One region of the Mycolicibacterium thermoresistibile genome, then DNA from elsewhere that is predicted to be linked to it. Evidence: riboswitches for the same ligand, from Rfam matches in the RefSeq annotation. Region 1 holds a riboswitch; each other region holds the start of a gene.
The links. A riboswitch is a leader RNA that binds a small molecule or an ion and turns the genes downstream of it on or off. The one in region 1 is predicted to bind cobalamin.
Positions count from the first base shown of each region.

Region 2: linked by a shared signal. The riboswitch ahead of CKW28_RS20540 (energy-coupling factor ABC transporter permease) and the one ahead of CKW28_RS11980 (FecCD family ABC transporter permease) in region 1 are both predicted to bind cobalamin.
Region 3: linked by a shared signal. The riboswitch ahead of metE (5-methyltetrahydropteroyltriglutamate--homocysteine S-methyltransferase) and the one ahead of CKW28_RS11980 (FecCD family ABC transporter permease) in region 1 are both predicted to bind cobalamin.

Region 1 is NZ_LT906483.1:2,562,889-2,570,087, reverse strand. Features, by position in the region: gene CKW28_RS12005 (TetR/AcrR family transcriptional regulator) at 97-729, opposite strand; gene CKW28_RS12000 (cytochrome P450) at 819-2,093, shown strand; gene CKW28_RS11995 (SDR family NAD(P)-dependent oxidoreductase) at 2,114-3,004, opposite strand; gene CKW28_RS11990 (phosphotransferase family protein) at 3,028-4,119, opposite strand; gene CKW28_RS11985 (DUF6632 domain-containing protein) at 4,352-4,786, shown strand; cobalamin riboswitch at 4,813-4,994, shown strand; gene CKW28_RS11980 (FecCD family ABC transporter permease) at 5,231-6,253, shown strand; gene CKW28_RS11975 (ABC transporter ATP-binding protein) at 6,250-7,065, shown strand; gene CKW28_RS11970 (ABC transporter substrate-binding protein) at 7,075-7,199, shown strand, end outside.
Region 2 is NZ_LT906483.1:4,337,330-4,344,528, reverse strand. Features, by position in the region: gene CKW28_RS20555 (energy-coupling factor ABC transporter ATP-binding protein) at 1-575, opposite strand, end outside; gene CKW28_RS20550 (energy-coupling factor transporter transmembrane component T family protein) at 568-1,323, opposite strand; gene CKW28_RS20545 (cobalt ECF transporter S component CbiN) at 1,333-1,722, opposite strand; gene CKW28_RS20540 (energy-coupling factor ABC transporter permease) at 1,719-2,441, opposite strand; cobalamin riboswitch at 2,479-2,677, opposite strand; gene CKW28_RS20535 (serine hydrolase) at 2,713-4,086, opposite strand; gene mhuD (mycobilin-forming heme oxygenase MhuD) at 4,061-4,378, opposite strand; gene CKW28_RS20525 (alpha/beta fold hydrolase) at 4,438-5,232, shown strand; gene CKW28_RS20520 (GlxA family transcriptional regulator) at 5,281-6,276, shown strand; gene CKW28_RS20515 (iron-sulfur binding domain-containing protein) at 6,204-7,139, opposite strand; gene CKW28_RS20510 (carbonic anhydrase) at 7,171-7,199, shown strand, end outside.
Region 3 is NZ_LT906483.1:4,743,521-4,750,719, reverse strand. Features, by position in the region: gene CKW28_RS22610 (response regulator transcription factor) at 1-359, opposite strand, end outside; gene CKW28_RS22605 (hypothetical protein) at 529-882, shown strand; gene metE (5-methyltetrahydropteroyltriglutamate--homocysteine S-methyltransferase) at 975-3,320, opposite strand; cobalamin riboswitch at 3,412-3,579, opposite strand; gene CKW28_RS22595 (PepSY-associated TM helix domain-containing protein) at 3,702-5,138, opposite strand; gene CKW28_RS22590 (hypothetical protein) at 5,291-5,827, opposite strand; gene CKW28_RS22585 (heme-binding protein) at 6,209-6,610, shown strand; gene CKW28_RS22580 (acyl-CoA carboxylase subunit beta) at 6,663-7,199, opposite strand, start outside.

The DNA of each region.
Region 1 (7,199 bases):
CGACGGCCGCCGCGCACCGACCCCGGTTCTGGTCACTCGATCAGTCGGGAAGGCCTTTCCGGCCGCTGGGCGGCCGCCGGTGTCGGGGGGCGGTGATCAGCGCTGGGCGGGCGGCGGCGCCGAGGCCCGTGCCGGCGCGCCGAGCTGGGTCATCAGCCGGTCCATGAAGGCCCGCAGCTCGTCATGGCCCAGGGTGACCCCGACGGCGCGTTCGTTGCACAGGCTGCGGGCGATCTGGGCGATCAGCATGGACACCGCCACCGGCGGGTGGTCGTCGAGATCGACGCCGCGGGCGCGCAGCGCCACCGTCACCGCCGCGGTCTCGATGTCACGGACCCGCTCGGCGTAGGCCTTGAGTTCGGCGCGGATCGCCTTGCGATGGTTGGCCAGGGCGATGAACTCGCTGTTCAGGCTGGTGAGGCGGGTGTCGCTGTTGAGTTCCCACAACGCCCGCAACGGATCGTCGTCGGTGAGCGCGGTGCGCATGCGTTCCAGCGCCGCCTCGGCACCGGTGCGCAGCACCTCGACGAACAGATCGTCCATGGTCGGGAAGTAGTAGTAGACCAGCGCCTGCTTGACCCCGGCGCGGGCGGCGACCCGCCGCGAGGTGGCCGCGGCGTAGCCCTCCTCACGCATGATCTGCGCGGTGGCCTCGATGAGGCGGCTGCGCGCACCGGTGTCGACCGACCCGGAATCGCTTGACCGCCGGTTCTGGCGCGTGGTAGGCATGGCTCACCCTAACAGTTTAATCGACTGATCAAAATGTGTCGGGTGGGGCGTGGGACGGTGCCGCGCCGCGACCGGGAGGACAACGAGCCATGACCGATCTCGCCGCCGTGGACTACTTCTCCGACGAGGCCGTCAGCCAGAACCCGTACGAGTACTACGAGTACCTGCGGTCGCAGGGGCCGGTGTTCCGCGAACCGCACCACGGCGTCGTCGCGGTCACCGGGTATGAGGAGGTGCTGGCGGCGTTCAAGAACCACGAGTGCTTCTCGGCCGTCAACGCGATCGGCGGGCCGTTCCCACCGCTGCCGTTCGAACCCGAGGGCGACGACATCAGCGAGCAGATCGAGGCGCACCGCCACGAGTTCCCCATCCACGAGCACATGGTGGTGATGGATCCGCCGCAGCACACCCGGGCCAGATCGCTGCTGACCAAACTGCTGACACCGCGGCGGCTCAAGGAGAACGAGGATTTCATGTGGCAGCTGGCCGACCGCCAGCTCGACGAGTTCATCGCCGCCGGCCGCTGCGAATTCCTGTCCGAATACGCCAAACCGTTCGCGACGATGGCGATCATCGACCTGCTGGGCGTCCCCGAGGAGGACCGGGCGGAGTTCCGTCAGGCACTCGGCGCGGATGCGCGGCCGGGTTCGCGGGTGGGAGCGCTCGACGGCGAACCGGTGGGGCTCAACCCGCTGGAGTACCTCGACGACAAGTTCAGCGAGTACATCGCCGAGCGCCGCCGCGAACCCCGCGGCGATGTGCTCAGCGGGATGGCCGCGGCGACCTATCCCGACGGGTCCACACCGGAACTGCTCGAGGTGGTCCGGCCCGCCACGTTCCTGTTCGCGGCCGGGCAGGAAACCGTCACCAAACTGCTCAGCTCGGCGATCAAGACGCTGGGCGAACGCCCCGAGTATCAACAGATGTTGCGCGAGAACCGGTCATTGATCCCGACTTTCATCGAAGAGTCGCTGCGGATGGAGAGCCCGACCAAGGTGGACTTCCGGTTGGCCCGCAAGACCACCGAACTGGGTGGGGTGCGGATCGCGGCCGGGACCGTGCTGATGCTGTGCCTGGGCGCGGCGAACCGGGATCCGCGAAAGTTCGAGCAGCCGCACGAGTTCCGGCCCGACCGCAGGAATGTGCGGGAACACATCGCGTTCGGGCGGGGGATCCACAGCTGCGCCGGCGCCCCGTTGGCCCGGGTGGAGGGGCGGATCACCGTGGAACGGGTGCTGGACCGGATGCGCGATCTGGCGATCGACGACACCGTGCACGGACCCGCCGGTGACCGCACGTACCGGTACGAGCCGACGTTTCTGCTGCGGGGCCTGACCGAGCTGCACATCACCTTCACGGCGTGACCACCCCCGGGCGTGACGTGTCACACCGGTGATTCGGTGCCGGTCTCCCGTTCGGCGAAGGCCACCAGATCGGCTGCGGCCGTGTAGTCGCAGGCGGCGGGAGAACGGCCGATCAGCACCGGCCCGCCCCGTAGACCGAACCGGCCCGCGACACCGACATAGCTGCCGGGAGGGATCGGTTCGGTGAGGCAGTACAGCGTCGGCGCCGCCCCGGCCTCGATGTCGTTGCCCAGAACTCCGGCGGCCGAGGTGACGATCCGGTGCGCGGCCGCCAGCACCGGTGACCGGGACACGTTGGACAGATTCGACGACACCCAGCCCGGATGGGTCAGATAGCTCGTCACCGGTGAGCCGGCCGCCCGAAGTCGACGGTCCAATTCCAGCCCCCACAACATGACCGCGAGTTTGGAATGGGTGTACGCGCCCATCGGCGACCACCGGGTGCTGCGGAAGTGCATGTCGTGCAGATGAAGCCGGGCCGCGCGGTGCGCATCGGAGGCGACCGTGATGATCTTCGATCCGATCCGGTCGAACAGCAGATTGGTGAGGGCGAACGGCCCCAGCAGATTGGTCGCCAACGTGATCTCGAAACCGTCGACGCTGTCGCGGCGTCGCTGGGCGATCATGCCCGCGTTGTTGATCAACACGTCGACCGGTCCGGCGAGCCGGTCCGGGAACGAGCGCACCGAGGACAGATCGGCCAGATCCAGTTCGATCACCTCGGTGGAGCCGCCGATCTCGGCGCACCGTCGCGCTCCGAGGTCGGTGTTGCGCACCGCCATGATCACGTGTGCGCCGGCGCGGGCCAGCAGCCGAGCGGTGCCCAGGCCCACACCGTTGGTGGCGCCGGTGACGATGATGCGCCGGCCGGTCAGATCGCCGAGCCGGTCGGCGGTCCAGGTCGATGCCATGTGCGGATCTCTTTCTCGGTCGGTCACGTACGGCGCAGCGTCTGCACCGCGGCGGGGGTGTCTAGATCGGTGAACGCCGCGGCGAAACGCTGCACCAGGGCGCGGCTGCGTTCGGTCGGGTGTGCATCGCTGAGCAGCGTGATCAGCCACACCGGCAGCCCGTGGGCGGCCGAGGCGCGGTATCGCAGCCACGCTTCCTCCGCGGTGGGCCGTCGGATCTCGGGGAGCTGCAACGCATTCCGGTAGTGGGCGAGGAGGGCGGCCTCGTGAGCGCGCCGGTCGGCCTCGGTCAACGCGCTCTGCAGGAAATAGCCCACGTCGTGGGACCAGTGCCCGCTGCGGACCACCTGCCAGTCCAGGAACCCGACCGTGTCGTCGGGCAGCAGGTAGGTGTTGCCGATGTGCGGGTCACCGTGCAGGAAGGTCTGCGGACCGGTGCCCAGGCCGCCGATGTAGGCGGTCCACACGTCGACCAGACCGTCGGCGTCGAGGTGAGTCACCGCGTCGGACAGCACGTCACGGGCGGCGGTGATGCCGTGCGGCAGCGCCGCGGTCATCGGCGCGGTCCAGCCGCGGGTCGGCCTGAAGGGCTGCACCCAGGCGAGTTCGGGTTCGTCGCCGACCCGGTTCCAGTGCCGGCTGTGCAGCCGGGCCAGCCCCTGCAACCCGTCGGCCACCTGATCGGCCGTCAGGGGGCGGGTGGGGTCGCGCGGATCGGCGGAGCGCTCGAGCAGATCCTCGAAGACGATGACGTAGTCGAGCGCGGACTCATCGATCGCGACGGCGTAGGCGCGCGGATGTTCCAGCGGCAGTTCGGTGCGCCCGTCGAGCAGCGCTCGGTAGAGCCAGGATTCGTTGAACAGGTTGCCGTTCTCGTAGTGGATCTCGCGTCGTCCGGGCACGCCGGACTCGGCCTTGACGAACACCCGGCGGGGACCGGTGCCGGACGCATAAGCCAGTTCGAAGCGGGCCCGGCGATTGGTCCCGTCGTCACGCAGGAGGAGGGTGACCCGTTCGACGGTCGCCCCGGGGTGCCGGGTCGAGATCGCGGCCGTCATCCATTCGGGGGTGACGTCCTCCCACCGCGGGGGAATCGTCAATGCCGGGTGCACCATGCGGACACGTTAGCGAGCGACGCCCGCGGGGCGGCGATCCCCATGCAAACACGCCATGGAAGGCCGTGGAAGCGCGTCGACGATCTCGCCGCGTCGCGGAAGAGGATTTCGCCGCGTCGCGGGAGGGCCGGGCGTACGGTGTGCTCATCAACGTGGTGGCTTACCCAAACTGAATCCGCCTGTCCGTCACGTCCTGGGGAGCGCCTTGTCACCGTCGGCCCAGTCACCCTCAATCGAGTCACCCTCAATCAGCCACAGGCTCCTGCAGATCGCGCTCGTCGTGTTCGGGGCGGTGATGCTGCTGTATCCGTTGGCGGTGGTGTGGCCGTCGGGTTGGTCATGGCATTCCGGCGCTCCGTACCAGTCCGACTACTTCATGATGATCGTCGGCCTGTATGCGACGCTGGGCCTGTTCCTGTGGAACGCCGCCCGCCGGCCCGGGGCACACCTCAGCCTGATCTGGTTCACCGTCGTCTCCAGCGCCGTCCACGCCGCGATCATGGCGGTCCAGTCGCTCGGCGGCGGACACGACATCGGGCATCTGTGGGGCGACGTCGCGGCACTTCTCCTGGTCGCCGTCGTGTTGTCGGCCCTCGTCATCGCGGCCGGGATCAAGCAATCCGCGGACGAAGGCCACGTGGTGGCGGTGGTCGATTCGGGCCGGTGACGGCACGGGACCGGAGACGCTTGATAGTCTCGGCCCTCGAGGACGGTCGCATCCGTACAACGCGGATGCCAGGGAACCCGGTGCGAATCCGGGACTGGCGCGCAGCGGTATGGGGGACGGACCCGACATCGGCCACTGGAGCAATCCGGGAAGGCGTCGCGTCCGGGCGATCCCGAGTCCGAAGACCTGCCGTCCTCGCTGGTGTCCACCGGTATCTCGCGATCAGATACCCCGGCATACAGAGGCGATATCCGTGATGACGCTCGGCCCTCCGCACAGCGTGTCCGTGCCGTGTCCACGACGACCTGCCAGGCGGCACTCATCCAGGCGATCCGGCCGTTCGAAGCGCCGCCCGGAGCACCGGGTGCGGACACTGTGTCCCTGACCCTGCCCGAGCGAACGGGTGATCGAACCGGCGCAGCGTCGGTTCCCACTGCTCGGCGGATGTCGCCCGGAGTCCTGACCGGGGTGCTCGCGGTGCTCACCGTGGTGAGCATCATCGTGTCGATCGCTTTCGGGGCCGAGCACATTCCGCTGGGCGAGGTGTGGCGCACCGTGCTCGGACGGCTCACCGGCGCCGAGGTCGATGCGGGGTATGCCGTCATCATCTGGGAGTTGCGGTTACCGCGTTCGATCCTGGCGGCCGTCGTGGGCGCCGGTCTGGCCCTGGCCGGCGCGCTGATGCAGGCCCTCGTCCGGAACCCGCTCGCCGAGCCGTACCTGCTCGGGGTGTCCGCCGGTGCGGCGGTGGGCGCCACGGCCGTCATGACGCTGGGCGTGCTGTCCGGGTTCGGCGTGTGGGCGCTGTCGGGTGGGGCGCTGTTCGGCGCGATGGCGGCGACCCTCACCGTCTACACGGTGGCCCGCGCCCAGGGCGGACTCACCGCGCTGCGGTTGATCCTGTCCGGTGTGGTGCTGTCCTCGGCCTACATGGCGGTGTCCTCGCTGCTGGTGTTCACCGCCGGGGATCCGCATGCGGCCGAGAGCGTGATGTTCTGGCTGCTCGGCAGCGTCGCCGGGGCGACCTGGGCCAAAGTTCCGCTCGCCGCGGCCGTGGTGGCGATCGGTCTGGTCGGGGCGTTGCTGATCCATTCGTGGCTGGACGCGTACGCGGCCGGGTCCGACACCGCGGCATCGCTCGGGGTCCCGGTGCGGGCCCTGCGCAACGGGCTGTTCGCGATGCAGGGCGTGCTCGTCGGTGTGTTGGTGGCCGTGGCCGGCGGCATCGGTTTCATCGGGCTGATCGTGCCGCACGCAGCCAGGCTGATCGTCGGCGCGACGCACCGCGCCATGCTTCCGGTGACGGTGTGCGCGGGAGCGCTGTTTCTGGTGTGGGTGGATGTGGTCTCCCGGGAACTGGCCGCACCGCGGGAGATGCCGCTGGGCATCGTCACCGGTCTCATCGGCGCTCCGGTGTTCCTGTTCCTCATGGGGCGGCGCCGCTACGAGTTCGGAGGCGCCACATGATCGCCACGCTGACCAGCGCACCGCTCAGCGCACACGGTGTGGATTGTCGCCGGGGCGCCAGAACCATTGTGTCCGAAGTCGATCTGATGGTTCCCGCCGGCACCCGACTGGCCGTTGTGGGTCCGAACGGGGCCGGGAAGTCCACGCTGTTGCGGGTGCTGTCGGGTCTGGACACACCGGCTTCGGGCACCGTCCGGGTCGGTGATGAGGATCTGCACCGGATGTCGGCGCGGCGGCGGGCCAGAACCATCGCGGTGGTGGGGCAGGAGGAACAGCCGTCCGGCGAGCTGACCGTCGGGGAGGCGGTCGGCCTGGGGCGCATTCCCTACCGCACGCCGTGGTCGGGATCCGATCTGGCCGAACGCACCGTCGTGCGGGCGGCCCTGACCGTCGTCGGTCTGGGCAGTTGGGCCGACCGGCCCTGTTCGCGGCTGTCCGGTGGGGAACGCCACCGGGTGGTGCTGGCCAGGGCGTTGGCGCAGCAGACGCCGGTGCTGGTGCTGGATGAACCCACCAACCATCTCGATGCCGCATGGCAGCTGCGGCTGTTGCAGATCCTTCACGAGCTCGGCTGCACCGTGGTCGCCGCGATGCACGACCTCGACCTGGTGCTGCGGTATTTCGATGCGGTCGCGGTCGTCGCCGACGGCCGGGTGCTCGCTCACGGACCGCCGGCCGAGGTGTTGGAGCCCGAGTTGCTCCGACAGGTGTTCGACGTCGTCGGCGACGTCGTCCGCCACCCCACGACGGGGCGTGCGCATCTGCTGTTCTCCCACGCCGATTCGGTGTCGCGATCCGCGACGAAAATCTGACAGAGGAAGATGACTGTGGCACAGACTTCTCGGTTGTTGGCGGTGTTCGGGATCGCCGCGAGCCTGATGGCGGGATGCGGTTCGGATTCGGGGGCGGTTACCACCGATACCGTCACCGTCGACAACTGCGGAGA
Region 2 (7,199 bases), 1.8 Mb from region 1:
TCGGAGAGTTCGGTGAGCGTGCGCAACAGGTCCTCGACCGCCCGCGGATCGAGACCGGCCGTCGCCTCGTCGAGGAGCAGCACGCTGGGCCGCATGGCCACCGCGCCGGCGATGGCGACCCGTTTGCGTTGTCCGAACGACAGGTGGTGCGGAGTCCGGTCGCCGAGTTCGGTGATTCCCAGCGCGGCCATGGCCGCGTCGACCCGGTCGTGCACTTCCGTGTGGTCGAGGCCGAGATTGAGCGGCCCGAACGAGACGTCCGCCCGAACCGTGGCGCCGATGATCTGATCGTCGGGTTCCTGCAGCACCATCTGCACCCGGGTGCGTAGCCGTCTGCGGTCCGCCCGGGACCCGGTGACCACGTTGCCGTCGAGCAGCAGGGTTCCCGATGTCGGCTTGGCCAGGCCCACGAGGAGCCGCAACAACGTGGTCTTGCCGGAACCGTTGGCCCCCACCAAAGCCAGCCGCTGACCTGGGCCGATGGACAGTTGCACGCCGTCGAGGACCCGTGGTCCGCGGGGATAGCGGAATCCGGCGTCGCGCAGGGCGAGCAGGGCGGGATCGTCGTCAGACACCGTGCCACCCCTTCCAGCCCAGCCAGGTCAGCGTGGCCACCGCGGCGATCGCGGCGAGCAGCGCCGCCGTGCCCACCAGACGGGATGCGCGGACCGGGCGGGCCGAGGTGAGAACGGCGGTCGCCCCCGGATCCGCCCGCAGCGACATCGCCTCCGACATGGCCCTGGCGCGGTCGGTGCCGCGGATGAAGATGAGTGCGAACTGGGTGCCGATCACGGTGATGGCGTCACGCGGCCGACGCAGCCCCAACCGCAGGCCGACGGCTTCCCTGGCCCGCAGCGCGGACCGCAACAGGATGCCGACCAGACGGTAGGTCAGATCGGCCACGTGGCACAGAGCGGGGGGAGTCCCGGCCCGCCGGGCCAGGTCGAGCAGGTCGGCCATCAGCGTGGTCATGGCCAGACTGATCGTCGCGGCCGATGCGGCGAGTGCCCGCAGAGCGGTGTCGAGCGCAAGATCGACCCCGCCCGGCTCCCAGTGCGGCCCGCCGCGCAGGCTCACCGCGATCGGCAACGCGCCGAGCATGATGAACACCAGCGGGCCCAGCATCGCGAGCAGGAAGAGCCGGACCTGCACCCGGGCGAACACCAGGGTGGAGACCGCGACCACCAGCAGTACCAACGGCGCTCCGGTGCGCGGCGGAAGCAGCATCGCGCAGAGCAACAGCCCGCCGTAGAAGCAGAGCTTCTCGGCCGCGGGGACGCCCGACCACCGGTTGTGTGCCGCGCTGAGATCGAGGGGATTCACGGTTGCGACTCAGTGGCCGCCACGGTCCCCTTCGGATTCCCCGACCGGTCCGGGACCGGCCGGCGCGGTTTCGCGGCGCCCGCGTGCACGCCCGGCGTACCAGCCGACCGCGGCGCCCAGTGCGATACCACCGATGCCCGCCTGCAGTGCGAAAAGCCCGGACTCGACTTCACCCGGAAGCTCGCCGACCAGCGGCGAGAACCACGGTTCGTAGCCCTCTTCGATCGCGCCGATCACCTCTTCGGCCTGCCCGTCGGCACCGGAGAACTCCGCGTCGGCGTCCTGTGCGTAGCCGTACCACATCGAGCCGACGGCGATCACGGCGGCCAGGATCAGCAGTGGCGCCGCAAGGAGTGCGACGGATCTGCGGGTGGCAGGTCGACCGGATCGGGTGCTCATCGCTGGACCTCCTCGCGTTCGGAGCCGGGCTCGACGTCGGCCCCGGCGGGGACTTCGTGGCTCTTGAGGAAGCGCAGCCTCAGCAACTCGGAGGAGGCCACGTGCATGAGGATGCGCACGAGCACCACGGTGATGAGTCCTTCGACGACCGCGAGCGGCACCTGCGTCAGCGCGAACACCCCCAGGAACTCGACCAGGCTCTCCGTGAAGCCGCCCTCGGCGGCCGGGAACGCCAGCGCGAGCTGGATGCTCGTGACGATGTAGGTGACGAGGTCGGCGACGAAGGCCAGCGCGAACACCGCCGGCAACACACCCACGCCGGCCCGGCGCAGCGCGACGTAGACCGCGAAGCCCGCCCACGGGCCGGCGATCGCCATCGAGAACGCATTCGCCCCGAGCGTGGTGATCCCGCCGTGGGCGAGCAGCAGCGCCTGGAACAGCAGGACGATCGACCCGAGGAAGGCCATGACCGGTGGCCGGAAGATCGCCGTGCCGAGTCCGGTTCCGGTCGGATGCGAGCTCGAGCCCGTCACCGACGGCAGTTTGATCGCGGACATCACGAACGAGAACGCGCCGACCGCCGCCAGCAGCGGCCCGGACGACGGCTGGCGCCGGACCGTGATGACGACCTGCCGGGCCCCGTAGATCACGAACGGCGCCGCCGCCACGGTCCAGGCGACCGCATGTACCGGCGGCAGGAAACCTTCGGCGATGTGCATGGTGAAGGCGTACCTTTCTGCCCAGCACCTCGTGGGCATAGTGTCCGTGCCCGCGGCCGGTCTCCTGGCTGACGGGTGCACCGGCGCGTCGAGATGCGCCGGAACGCCGGTATTCGCCTTCCCACCTGCGCGTGCGCGCCGGCAGTGGCATCGAGAACACCGACTTCCCGCTCACAGTGGCGAGGGCCGCCCCGGATTCCCACCGGGTTCCCGTCACCGCGGCAGTGAGAGCGTACACCGGGCGGACGCTGCGGCCGCCCGGATGGCGCGGTCATCCGACCGGGATGAGTTCGAACGCCTGATGCACGATCGACAGCAGCCAGCCGGCGGCGGTCTTGCTGCGGTACTGCGGCCAGTTCAGCTGGAAACTCACCACCCACGGCTGGCCGGTGTGATCGACCGCGTACCAACTGAACGTCAGATCACCGGGCAGGTTGCCGCCCTTGGCGGCGATGTAGGTCCACGTGGACCGGTCCACCGACACCCCGGGAATGGCCGACAGGATGTCGCGGACCGGCGCCGCCGGTCCCACGGCGGCCTCCTGCAGGGCGATGTGTACCCGGCAGATGTCCTTGGCGGTGCCGAACCATTCGGCGCCGTAGTTCGACGCCGGGGTGTGGGTGCGTTGGGGATCCGGCCGGTAGGGCCGGGAGCTGACCTGCCGTAACAACTCGGCCCGGTCCTGTGGGGAGGCGTGTTGCCACTGCTCCCGCAGGTCGGGTTCACCCCAGCCGACCGAGAACAGCTCGTGCATGGTGGGGAACGGCGTCATGCTGGCCGGATCGTGATGGCCCGCGGCGACCAGCGCGCGTTCCACCGCGTCGGTGCCCAGCCGGCCGATCAGCAGATCTGTGGTCATGTTGTCGCTGGCCGAGATCATCTGCTGGGCGGCCTCGCGCACCGAGATCTGCGCGCCGGGCGGAAGATGGTCCAGTGCGGCCGAGCCGACCGCCTTGGCCCGCTCGGTGACGGTCAGCCGGTCGTCCCAGTCCAGGGTGCCGGCCCGCACCGCCTCAGCGACGGCCAACAGCACGTACAACTTGAAGATGGAGGCGAGCGGCAGCGACAGGTCGGTGTTGGCGCCGGCGATCGGTTCGCACCGCCGGCCACCCGGGGCCGGGAGCACCCTGGACACCTGATAGGAGTACCGGGCCCCGGATTCGGTCAGCTCGGTGTCGATGTCCGCCCAGTTCTCGATCGTGGGCGGGCGCAGGGTCACCTCGAACTGGTCGACGAGGCTCTCGTCGTCGACGCGCAGTTCGATGTCCTGTTCGGCGCCGTAGGAGTTGCGCACCCGCAGGGTGGCGGTGCCGGCTCCGATGTCGACCGCGGTGAGCGTGATCGGCCGGTCCCACCAGAGCGTCTCCATGCTCTCGGTGACCTCGGCGACGTGCTCGGGCGCCGCCAGGGTGCTGACCGAGGGCTCGCCGATCGGCCAGTCGGAGTTCAGCATGTCCATGGTCTGCTTGGCCCGCAGACCCTGCGGGGTGCCGGTGGGGATGTGGGTGCCGTAGGCGGCATCGGCCGGCGGCGTGCCGCGGTCGGCACAGGCCCCGGCTGAGGCAGCGGTCAGGACAGCGGCGGCCAGCAGGCCGATGAGCCGTCGTGACCGCCGGGCGTTACTCGTCGGCGCCGCTTCCGGCAACGTCGAGCACGACCTCGAATTCCAGCAGCGACGCCCCGGTCGCCACCGGGTTGCGGTGTTCACCGGCGTGGGCTTCGATGGCCGGTCCGGTGGCCCAGGCCTGGAACGCCTCCTCGGACTCCCACTTGGTGACGACGAAGTACCGGTTCTCGCCCTTGACCGGCCGCAACAACTGGAACCCGAGGAACCCGGGCTGCTTGTCCACGGCATGCGCCCGGTTCGCGAACCGCTTCTCCAGTTCGGGCCCGGCGTTGGGCGGGACTTCGATTGCGTTGATCTTCACCACGGCCATGCGGATCAGGTTACCGGTTCCGGGCAGGGCGGTTCGGTCCGCGGGGCGGGGTCCTCGGCATGATGTCTGCCGTGACCGGTTCCCTGTTGACCGCGTGTGGCGGCGCGTCCGGCGGCCCGCCGCTGGTGCTGGTGCACGGGCTGATGGGGCGGGGCAGCACCTGGTCGCGCCAGGTGCCGTGGCTGGCCCGATTCGGCCCGGTCCACACCTATGACGCGCCGTGGCACCGGGGCCGGGATGTCCTCGATCCGCACCCGATCAGCACCGAACGGTTCGTCGACGATCTCGCCGCGGCGGTCGGGGAACTCGGCGGGCCGGCGATTTTGATCGGCCATTCGATGGGCGGCCTGCACAGCTGGTGTCTGGCCGCTGCCCGGCCGGACCTGGTCAGCGCCGTGGTGGTGGAGGACATGGCGCCGGACTTCCGCGGCCGCACCACCGGGCCGTGGGAGCCGTGGCTGCACGCCCTTCCCGTCGAATTCCATTCCGAGCAGCAGGTTTACGACGAGTTCGGGCCGATCGCCGGGCGGTACTTCCTGGAGGCTTTCGACCGCACCGACACCGGTTGGCGGTTGCACGGCCAGCCGAGGTTCTGGATCGAGATCGCCGCCGAATGGGGGGTGCGCGAGTACTGGGAGCAGTGGCGGTCGGTGCGGGTGCCGGCGTTGCTCATCGAAGCCGGTGACTCGGTCACCCCGCCCGGGCAGATGCGCCGGATGGCCGAGTGCGGTCACTGCGCCCGACACGTCGCGGTCCCGGGTGCGGGGCATCTGATCCACGACGACGCCCCGGAGGCCTACCGGGCAGCGGTGGAGGCGTTTCTGGCCGAGTTCGCGGAGTGCGCCGGCCGCTGACACACCGCGTGCGGTGGCAGGTTTCTGCCTCATCGATAAGATGCTGCCATGGCCTTGCGGAGGGTGGCGGCACTGGTGCTCGACGGTCTGGCGATCTTCGAGTTCGGGGTGATCTGCGAAGTGTTCGGGGTGGATCGCACCGACGACGGTGTCCCGCCTGTCGATTTCACGGTGTGCGGGCCGCGGGCCGGTCAACCGGTGCGCACCTCGTTCGGGGCCACCCTCACCCCCGACTCCGGGCTGGACGGACTCGCCGGGGCCGACCTGGTGGCGATCCCGGCGATCCGTCAGGACGACTACCTGCCCGAGGCGTTGGACGCGGTGCGCGCCGCCGCCGACGCCGGGGCGATCATCCTCACGGTGTGCTCGGGGGCGTTCCTGGCCGGCGCGGCCGGCCTGCTCGACGGCCGGCCGTGCACCACCCACTGGGGTCTCACCGAGGAGTTGGCGCGCCGCTATCCGACCGCGCGGGTGGACCGCAACGTGCTCTACGTCGACGACGGCGACCTCATCACCAGCGCCGGCACCGCCGCCGGGATCGACGCGTGCCTGCACCTGGTGCGCCGCGAACTGGGCAGCGAGGTCACCAACACGATCGCCCGGCACATGGTGGTGCCGCCACAACGAGACGGCGGGCAGCGACAGTTCATCGATCAGCCGATACCGGTTCGGCACTCGGAAGGCTTTGCTCCCCACCTCGATTGGATCCTGAGCAACCTCGACAAGACGCATACGGTGGCGTCGCTGGCGCGGCGGGCCAACATGTCGCCGCGCACCTTCGCGCGACGGTTCGTCGAGGAGACCGGCCGCACCCCGATGCAATGGGTCACCGATCAGCGGGTGCTCTACGCCCGCCGACTGCTGGAGGAGACCGATCTGGACATCCACCGGATCGCCGCCCGGTGCGGATTCGGCAGCACCACCTTGTTACGCCACCACTTCCGCCGGGTCATCGGGGTGACACCGTCGGACTATCGGCGTCGGTTCGCCTGCGGCTCAACCACATCCGGGTCAACGGAATCCGGGGCCGAGGTGACGGACTGATCCGGCTCCCCTTCCCCGGCCAGCGCGAACCGGCCGTCCGGAGTCTGCTCCACCAGGCCGTCGGCCAACAGCGAGTGCAACGCCCGATCGCGCTGGGCGGTGTCGGTCAGCCAGACCATGTCCAGCGCGGCGCGCTCGACCGGTGCGGAGCTGTTGCGCAGCACGTCCAGCAACAGTCCGCGAACCTGCCGGTCGGTGCCGGCGTAGCGCTGCACCCGACGTGGCGCGGTTGCCGGCGGGTATTTCCTTTCCCGCCAACGACATCGGCTCAACGGACAGTCGCCGCACCGCGGGCTGCGCGCGGTGCACACCGTCGCACCCAGCTCCATCAGCGCCGCCGAGAACCGCGGCGCCGTGTCGTCATCGGGCAGCAGCGCGGCGACCTCGTCGAGGTCGCGGCTGCTCGGCGGGGCGTGGGCCACACCGTGGACGACCCGGGTCACCACCCGCCGGACGTTGGTGTCGACCACCGGAACCCGTTGCCGGTAGGCGAAACACGCCACCGCGCGGGCGGTGTAGCTGCCCACCCCGGGCAGGGTGAGCAGGGTGTCGACATCGGAGGGCACCACGTCGTCGAAACGGGTCGCGATGATCACCGCGCATTCGTGCAGGCGTTTGGCGCGCCGCGGATATCCCAGCCTGCCCCAGGCGCGCAACACATCGGCCACTCCGGCGGCGGCCGTCGCCGACGGGGTGGGCCAGCGGGTCACCCACTCGGTCCAGACCGGCGCCACCCGCGCCACCGGGGTCTGCTGCAGCATCACCTCGCTGACCAGGATCTGCCAGGGAGTCACCCCGGGGCGGCGCCAGGGCAGATCCCGCCGGGCGTGCTCATACCAGCCCAGGAGCTCGGTCGCGCGCATATTCACCGTCGGGTGCGGCACAATGGCCACCATGCCCAACACCAGCCCGGTAACCGCGTG
Region 3 (7,199 bases), 2.2 Mb from region 1:
CCGGTCCGGCGGCCGAGGGCCTGCACCCGCGCGGCCAGTTCGGGCAGGGCGAACGGTTTGACCAGGTAGTCATCGGCCCCGAGGCTGAGTCCGTCCACCCGATCGGCGATCTCCCCCGCCGCGGTGAGCATGATCACCCGGACGGTGGCACCGTCGGCCACCAGACGCCGGCACACGTCATCGCCGTGCACGCCGGGCAGGTTGCGATCGAGCACCACGACGTCGTAATCGTTGACGTCGAGACGCTCCAGGGCGTCGTCCCCGTCGTGGCTGACGTCGACGGCATGGCTGTCCGCGCGCAGCCAGTCCGCGACCGCGTCCGCGAGTTCGGGTTCATCCTCGACGACGAGAATCCGCATGCAGCCATGATGCAATCGGACGTGTTTCCCTCGTGTTTGCGCCGGCCGCCGACGGCGCCGGGGTGACCGCACACGAAAAGCGGCAGGAAACGCCGGCGAAACAGCCGTCGTGGTTGGTTATCCCCTGCGGCCGGACCGTCCGGACCGCGCCACGAGAGGAGATACGCCGATGAATGCTGCAGATGCCCCTGGTCACCCGTGGGTGCGCCGCGCCGCCGCCGCGGTCGGTGGGGCCGCGGTCACGGCCGGTGTGATCTGCGCCGGGCTGGCCGCGGCCGGCGCCGCTTCCGCCGAACCCGACCCGGCCCCGTCTCCCGGGCCCGTGCTGCGCACCGAACTGCCCGAGGGGGTCGAGCGGGTGGTGTTGCGGGATGAGGTTCCGCACGAGTTGCCCGGGTTCGACATCGCATCGCTCCCGCCCGACAGTGCGGGGGTGTTCGTGAAGACGGACGGCAGCACCGAGCCGATGCCGGCCGGTCACGCCGAGCGGCTCCCCGACGGTGGGGTCCGCGTCACCCGGTGAGGGTGAGCGCGCGATCCCGGTGACGCTGCCGGTCCCGCACCCGCCGGGGTGCGGGACCGGCATCCGTCGGCCCCGGTCCGTCGCACGCGGGCTCACAACGCGGCCCGCACCTCCTCGGCCGCCTCGACCATGTTGCGCAGCGACGCGACCACCTCCTCGGTCCGCCGGGTCTTCAACCCGCAGTCAGGGTTGACCCAGAGTCGTTCGGGAGGAACGGCTTTGAGCGCCTCCCGCAGTGAGGAGACGATCTCCGCACGGGCCGGCACCCGCGGCGAGTGGATGTCGTACACACCCGGTCCGACGCTGTTGGCGAAACCGGCGGCGTTGAGGTCGTCGAGCACCTCCATGTGCGAGCGGGCCGCCTCGATCGAGGTGACGTCGGCGTCCAGATCGGCGATGGCGCCGATGATCTCGCCGAACTCCGAATAGCACAGATGGGTGTGGATCTGGGTGGTGTCACCGACCCCGGTGGTGGCCAGCCGGAACGCCGACACCGCCCACGCCAGGTAGAGGTGGCGGTCCTTGGCGCGCAGCGGCAGCAGCTCCCGCAGCGCCGGCTCGTCGACCTGGATGACCGCGATCCCGGCGGCCTGCAGATCCACCGTCTCATCGCGGATGGCCAGCGCGATCTGGTTGGCGGTGTCGGCCGGCGGCTGATCGTCCCGCACGAACGACCACGCCAGAATCGTCACCGGACCGGTGAGCATGCCCTTGACCGGCTTGTCGGTCAGCGACTGCGCGTAGGTGATCCAGTCGACGGTCATCGGCCGCGGTCGGGCCACATCGCCGTAGAGGATCGGCGGCCGCACGCACCGGGTGCCGTACGACTGCACCCAGCCGTTCCGGGTGGCGGCGAAACCGTCGAGCTGTTCGGCGAAGTACTGCACCATGTCGTTGCGTTCCGGCTCACCGTGCACCAGCACGTCGAGGCCGAGCTCCTCCTGCAGCCGGATGACCGCGGCGATCTCATCCCGCATCCGCCGCGTGTACTCCGCCTCGTCGATCGCACCGGACCGCAGCGCCGCCCGGGTCCTGCGGATCTCCACGGTCTGCGGGAACGAGCCGATCGTCGTGGTGGGCAACAACGGCAGCCGCAGCCGCTCCTGCTGAGCGGCCCGCCGCGCCGCCGCGGGCGCCCGCCGGAGCCCTCTGGCGGCGATGCCCGCCAGCCGTGCTCGGACCTGCTCGTTGCGCAGCCGGGGATCGGTCTTGCGGGATGCCAACGCCGCCCTGGCCGCGTCGATGGCGTCGGCGACGGCATCGCGGCCGTCGCGCAGCGCGGTGGCCAGGGTGACCACTTCGGACACCTTCTCCGCACCGAACGCCAGCCAACCGCGCAGCGAATCGTCCAGATCCGTCTCGGCGTCCAGCGAGTACGGGACATGCAGTGTGGAACACGAGGTGGACACGGCCACCGCGGCGGTGCTGCCCAGCAGGGTCGCCAGGGTGCCCAGCGCCGCCTCCAGGTCGGTGCGCCACACGTTGCGGCCGTCGACCACCCCCGCGACCACGAGCTTTCCGGCGAGTTCGGGAACCTGGGCGACCGGCTGACCGGCGCCGGCGACCAGGTCGATGCCGATCGCCTCAACCGGGGTGCGGGCCAGCGCGGACAGCACGCCGCCCAGCTCACCGAAGTACGTCGCCACGAGAATCCCGGGCCGGGTGGGGGTTTGGGCCAGGGTGATGTAGGCCCGGTGGGCCAGCTCCGCCGCATCGGCCAGACTGTCGGTGACCAGGATCGGTTCGTCCAGTTGCACCCAGGCGGCCCCGGCGTCGGCCAGCAGGCCCAGCAGCCGGGCATACAGCGGCAGCACCTCGTCGAGCCGTTCGATCGGTTCCGGGCCGCCGTCGACGGCCTTGCTCAACGCCAGGAACGTCAGCGGTCCGAGGATCACCGGACGTGCCGGAACACCCTGCTGCAGCGCCTCTTCCAGTTCGGCGAGGACCTTGTCCGGATGCAGCGAGAAGGTGGTGTCCGGTCCGATCTCGGGGACGAGGTAGTGGTAGTTGGTGTCGAACCACTTGGTCATCTCCAGCGGCGCGACGGTGTCGGTGCCCCGGGCGGCGGCGAAGTAGCGGTCCAGGTCATCGGCCAGTTCGGCGTTCCCGGTGACCCGCGGTGGCAGAGCCCCCAACATCACCGCGGTGTCGAGCACGTGGTCGTAGTAGGAGAACGTGTTGACCGGAACCGAGTCCAGCCCGGCCTCCACCAGCCGGGCGTTGCCGGTGCGGCGCAGGTCGGCGGCCACCTCGTGCAGCGTCGACCGGTCGATCCTGCCGGACCAGTATCCCTCGACCGCTCGTTTGAGTTCGCGGTTGGGGCCGATGCGTGGCGTGCCCAGTACGGTGGCCCGGAACGGTTGCGGTGTGGGTCGGGATGTCGGTTGCGATGTCGCTTGGGATGTCACTCGGCGTCCTTCGGTGCGGGGGATGCTCATCGCCTTTGGGCGCCCACCGACCGACAGCCGGTAGCCATCAGCCCAGTCCACGAGGCGATGCGCGCCGGACGCGGCGCGCCCGGCACAGCCGGCAGGTCTTCGGACTCGCAGGCATTCGTCTTCGGTTCCTACTGGCCGTCGCTTCCCAGCCCTTGCGGGCCAGTGCCGATGACGGCGGTCGTTCCTGCACACCGCTGCGGGACAGTCCCGGACTCTCACCGGGTTCCCTCTCATGACGGTCCGTGGAGGGATCCGCCACTCGATGCCGATGCGCCGCGGCGCGTCGGCAAACCAGCTGCACCGCTCAGGGTACCCTGCCCGGCGATTCCGCCGGGCAGGGCCGCCAGACCGGCTGCGTCGGAGCGGTATTCAGCCCGGCCTTCAGGTGCGTCGGCGCTTGTACCACGCGACTGCCGCGTCGACCGCCACGAACGCCAGCAGACTCAACCCGAACAGCGGAAGGAACCAGCCCACCAGCGCGGCGGTCAGCACCAGAACCGTCGCCGGCAGCGGGCCCAGTGCGCGCAGGGCTCCCCGCAGCGGCGGCCGCCCGACCGCCCAGGCCGTTCCGCGGACCGGCCGGCGCTGCCACCACATCCGGTAACCGCGCACGATCAGGTAGATCAGCCCGACCGCGGTGAGGATCAGCACCACCTGGTTGACGACGCCGAACAGGATTCCCATGTGGGCGTCGATGGTCCACCGGGTCAGCTTGGCCAGCAGCGGCCAGTCGGCGAAGTCCACCCGGTCGGTGATCTCCCCGGAAACCGGATCGACCGCCACCGCGTCATTGCGGGTCGGCCAGTCCCGCTTGCGCTCCGCGGCCCGCCAGGCCTCACCCGGTTCGGCGGGCGGGTACAGCCACATCGGGCCGGCCAACCCGGCCTGCTGAGCCGATCGCAGCACCGTGTCCACCCCGGCGAGCAGCTCGTCACCGGAACCGGTCCCGCTGTGGTGACCGGCATGGCCGTGCTGCCCGGTTGCCGGGGTGCTCAGCGACGTGTCGACCGCGGGGGCCTTCGAGTTGAGCTGCTGCTGCAGCCGATCCACCGACGCGCCGCCGTACCGGGACCAGGTGATCCCGGTGGCCGACAACCCGAGCAGCGCCACCAGCAGCCACACCCCGACCGCGGCGTGCCGGGACACCGCCCGGTTGCGGCTGTTCGGACTGCCGTCGGGGCCGGCCCGGTCGGGGAGGGCCAGCCGCCGCAGACCCCCGGACCGGCGGCGGTGCCGCACCCACAGAACCAGGCCGGCGAGCGCGATCACCCACAGCCAGCTGGCGGCCAACTCGCTGTAGTGCCGGCCGACGGCGCCCAGGTGCAGGTTGCGGTGCAGCTCGTCGAACCAGGCCCGCACCGGCATCCACTGGCCGTAGGTGGTCAACGTCCCGCGCACCTCGCCGGTGTAGGGGTCGACGAACACGGTGCGGGCGTAATCCGCCGGCACCCCTGACGTTTCCGGGTCGACGGCGAAGGTCACCTGGGTGGTCTCCTCGGCGGTCACCGGTGGACGGACCGACGACACCGCGCCCGTGGGGTGGGCGGCCCGGGCGGCGGCGATCTGCTCGGCCAGCGGCAGCCGCTGCTCGCCGACCCGGTCGACGGTCAGTTCATGGCGGTGCACCGCGGCGTCGATCTGCGGGATCAGCGCATACAACAGCCCGGTCACCGCGGCGATCAGGATGAACGGGCCGACGAACACGCCGGCGTAGAAGTGCAGCCGGCGCAGCAGCGCCAACACCGGGTGACGGTGCGCCCGGGTAGCGGGGTGGACGCGGCTGCCGGAGTCCACCCGGTCTTCTCCAGTGGTGGTCATGGGATTTGTGCTTTCGGAACGAACGGGCCGACGCAGCAGCCGGGCCGGGTCGGCGGGGACGGGAGACGTCGGCGGTCGACGGCGACGTCACAAAGTGAGACGCCCGGCCACGAACCGGGGCGTCAGGAGATGTTCAGGAGAGCTCTTCGGCGTCAGGCGCCGGCGTACCCCCGGTGCGGGGGAGCCCGCATCCCCAGTCCCGAGCACCACAGGACAGACTGCGCGGCGACATGTCTGGCCGCCCGCAGCGGTGAGCGATCAGGGGTCCGCCCGGCAGGGCGCAGCACCAGCCGCAGCCAGCACAGCACCGAGCGGGCCACCAGGTAGAGATATTCGCCCAGCCCGATGAGCAGGCCGAGCGCCACCGCGGCCGCGGCGTGCGCGGCCACCATCAGCGCGGTCAGACCATGTCCGTGGCCGCCCGCGGTGAGCGTCAACGCGAAGTGGCCGATGAACTGCCCGGCGCCGAGCGCCGCGACCAGCACCGCCGCCCGCGCGGCGCGGTGGCCGGTGGTCAGGGTCGCGGTCAACGCGCCGACCGTGGCGCAGCCGACTAGCAGCAGGGTCAGCGCGCCACTGCCCGGCAGGGAGCCGCCCGCGGCGCCGTGGGCGGCGCCGGTGAGCAACGCAGAGCAGGCGCCGACCAACCCGCCGCGCAGATACCGCGCCCGTGCCGCCGGTGTGCTCACGGCTCATGACGCTACAAGCCCGGGCCGACCGCCACCGGCACGGGTCGGCCGACGCCGGCGCTCCGCGACGATTGCCGGCTCCACCGGAGAATCGGGCGAATTTCACCCGATCAGAGATAACAATTCGATCACACCGAATATCACGATCATTTAAGAGTGCGTCGAGGAATGTAAGAATCCGCCCGATTCGAGCGCAAATCGTCGTGCTCCGCCGGGTATGTCGCGGCAAATTGAGATGAACGTCACGCCGCTCCTCCGTAACGCTTTCACCTGCGTGTTCACCGAGCGCGAAAGCCGCCGGGAGCGGGTTTTCGGCGCGGTTACCGTGGAAAACCGGGACGGGGACAAAACATCAATTCCGTGCCAAGAAGGAAAGTGATCATGAATTTCAGCAGTACCTCTACACGCCGGCGATTCGCCGCGGTCTGTGCCGGTTCACTGCTCGGGGGAACGATGGTTGCGGCGGTTGCCGTGCCGGTCGCGTCCGCGGCGCCGGAGCAGTGCACCGCGAGCGCGGTGTCCAACACCGTCAGCTCGGTCACCGGGTCGGCGCGCGACTACCTGGCCGGGCACCCCGGCGCCAATCAGGTGTTGACGGCCGCGGCCGGCCAGCCGCGGGCGGAGGCGTCGGCCAACGTGCGGGCCTACTTCACCGCCAACCCGAACGAGTACTACGAGCTGCGCGACATCGTCGCACCGATCGGTGACGTGCAGCGGCAGTGCGACGTCACGGTGCTGCCGCCGGATCTGGCGTCGGCCTACGACGAGTTCATGGCGGGCTGACCCGCCCCCACGTGGTCCTGCCGCCGTCCTCCGGGACGGCGGCAGGCTCTTGTCACCAGGTGTCGACGAACCTGCGCGGCGGGCGGTCCCGCGGCGCGGCGGTGGCCGCCGCCAGCGTGGCCGCGATCAGCCCACGGGTCTCGGCTGGGTCGACGACGTCGTCGATCTCGAAGTGCATGGCCGCGTTGAGCGCGGCGGCGTGCCGCTGGGCCGCCGCGGTGGCCTGGCGCACCCGCTCCTCGCGCTCGGCCTCGTCGGCGATCGCCTCGAGTTCCTTGCGCATCCCGAGCCGGACGGCTCCCTCCAGGCCCATCGGGCCCAGATGGGCGCCCGGCCACGCCACGGTGAGCACCGGTTCGTGCAGACCGCCGCCGGCCATCGCCTGGGCGCCCAGCCCGTAGCCGCGGCGCAGCACCACCGCGATCAGCGGCACCCGCAGCGCGGCCCCGGCGACCAGCAGCCGCGAACCGCGCCGCACCAGGGCCTCGGCCTCGGCGGCGGGGCCGACCATATAGCCCGGACAGTCGATCAGGCTGATCACCGGCAGTCCGAACACATCGCACAGTTGCAGGAACCGGGCGGCCTTGTC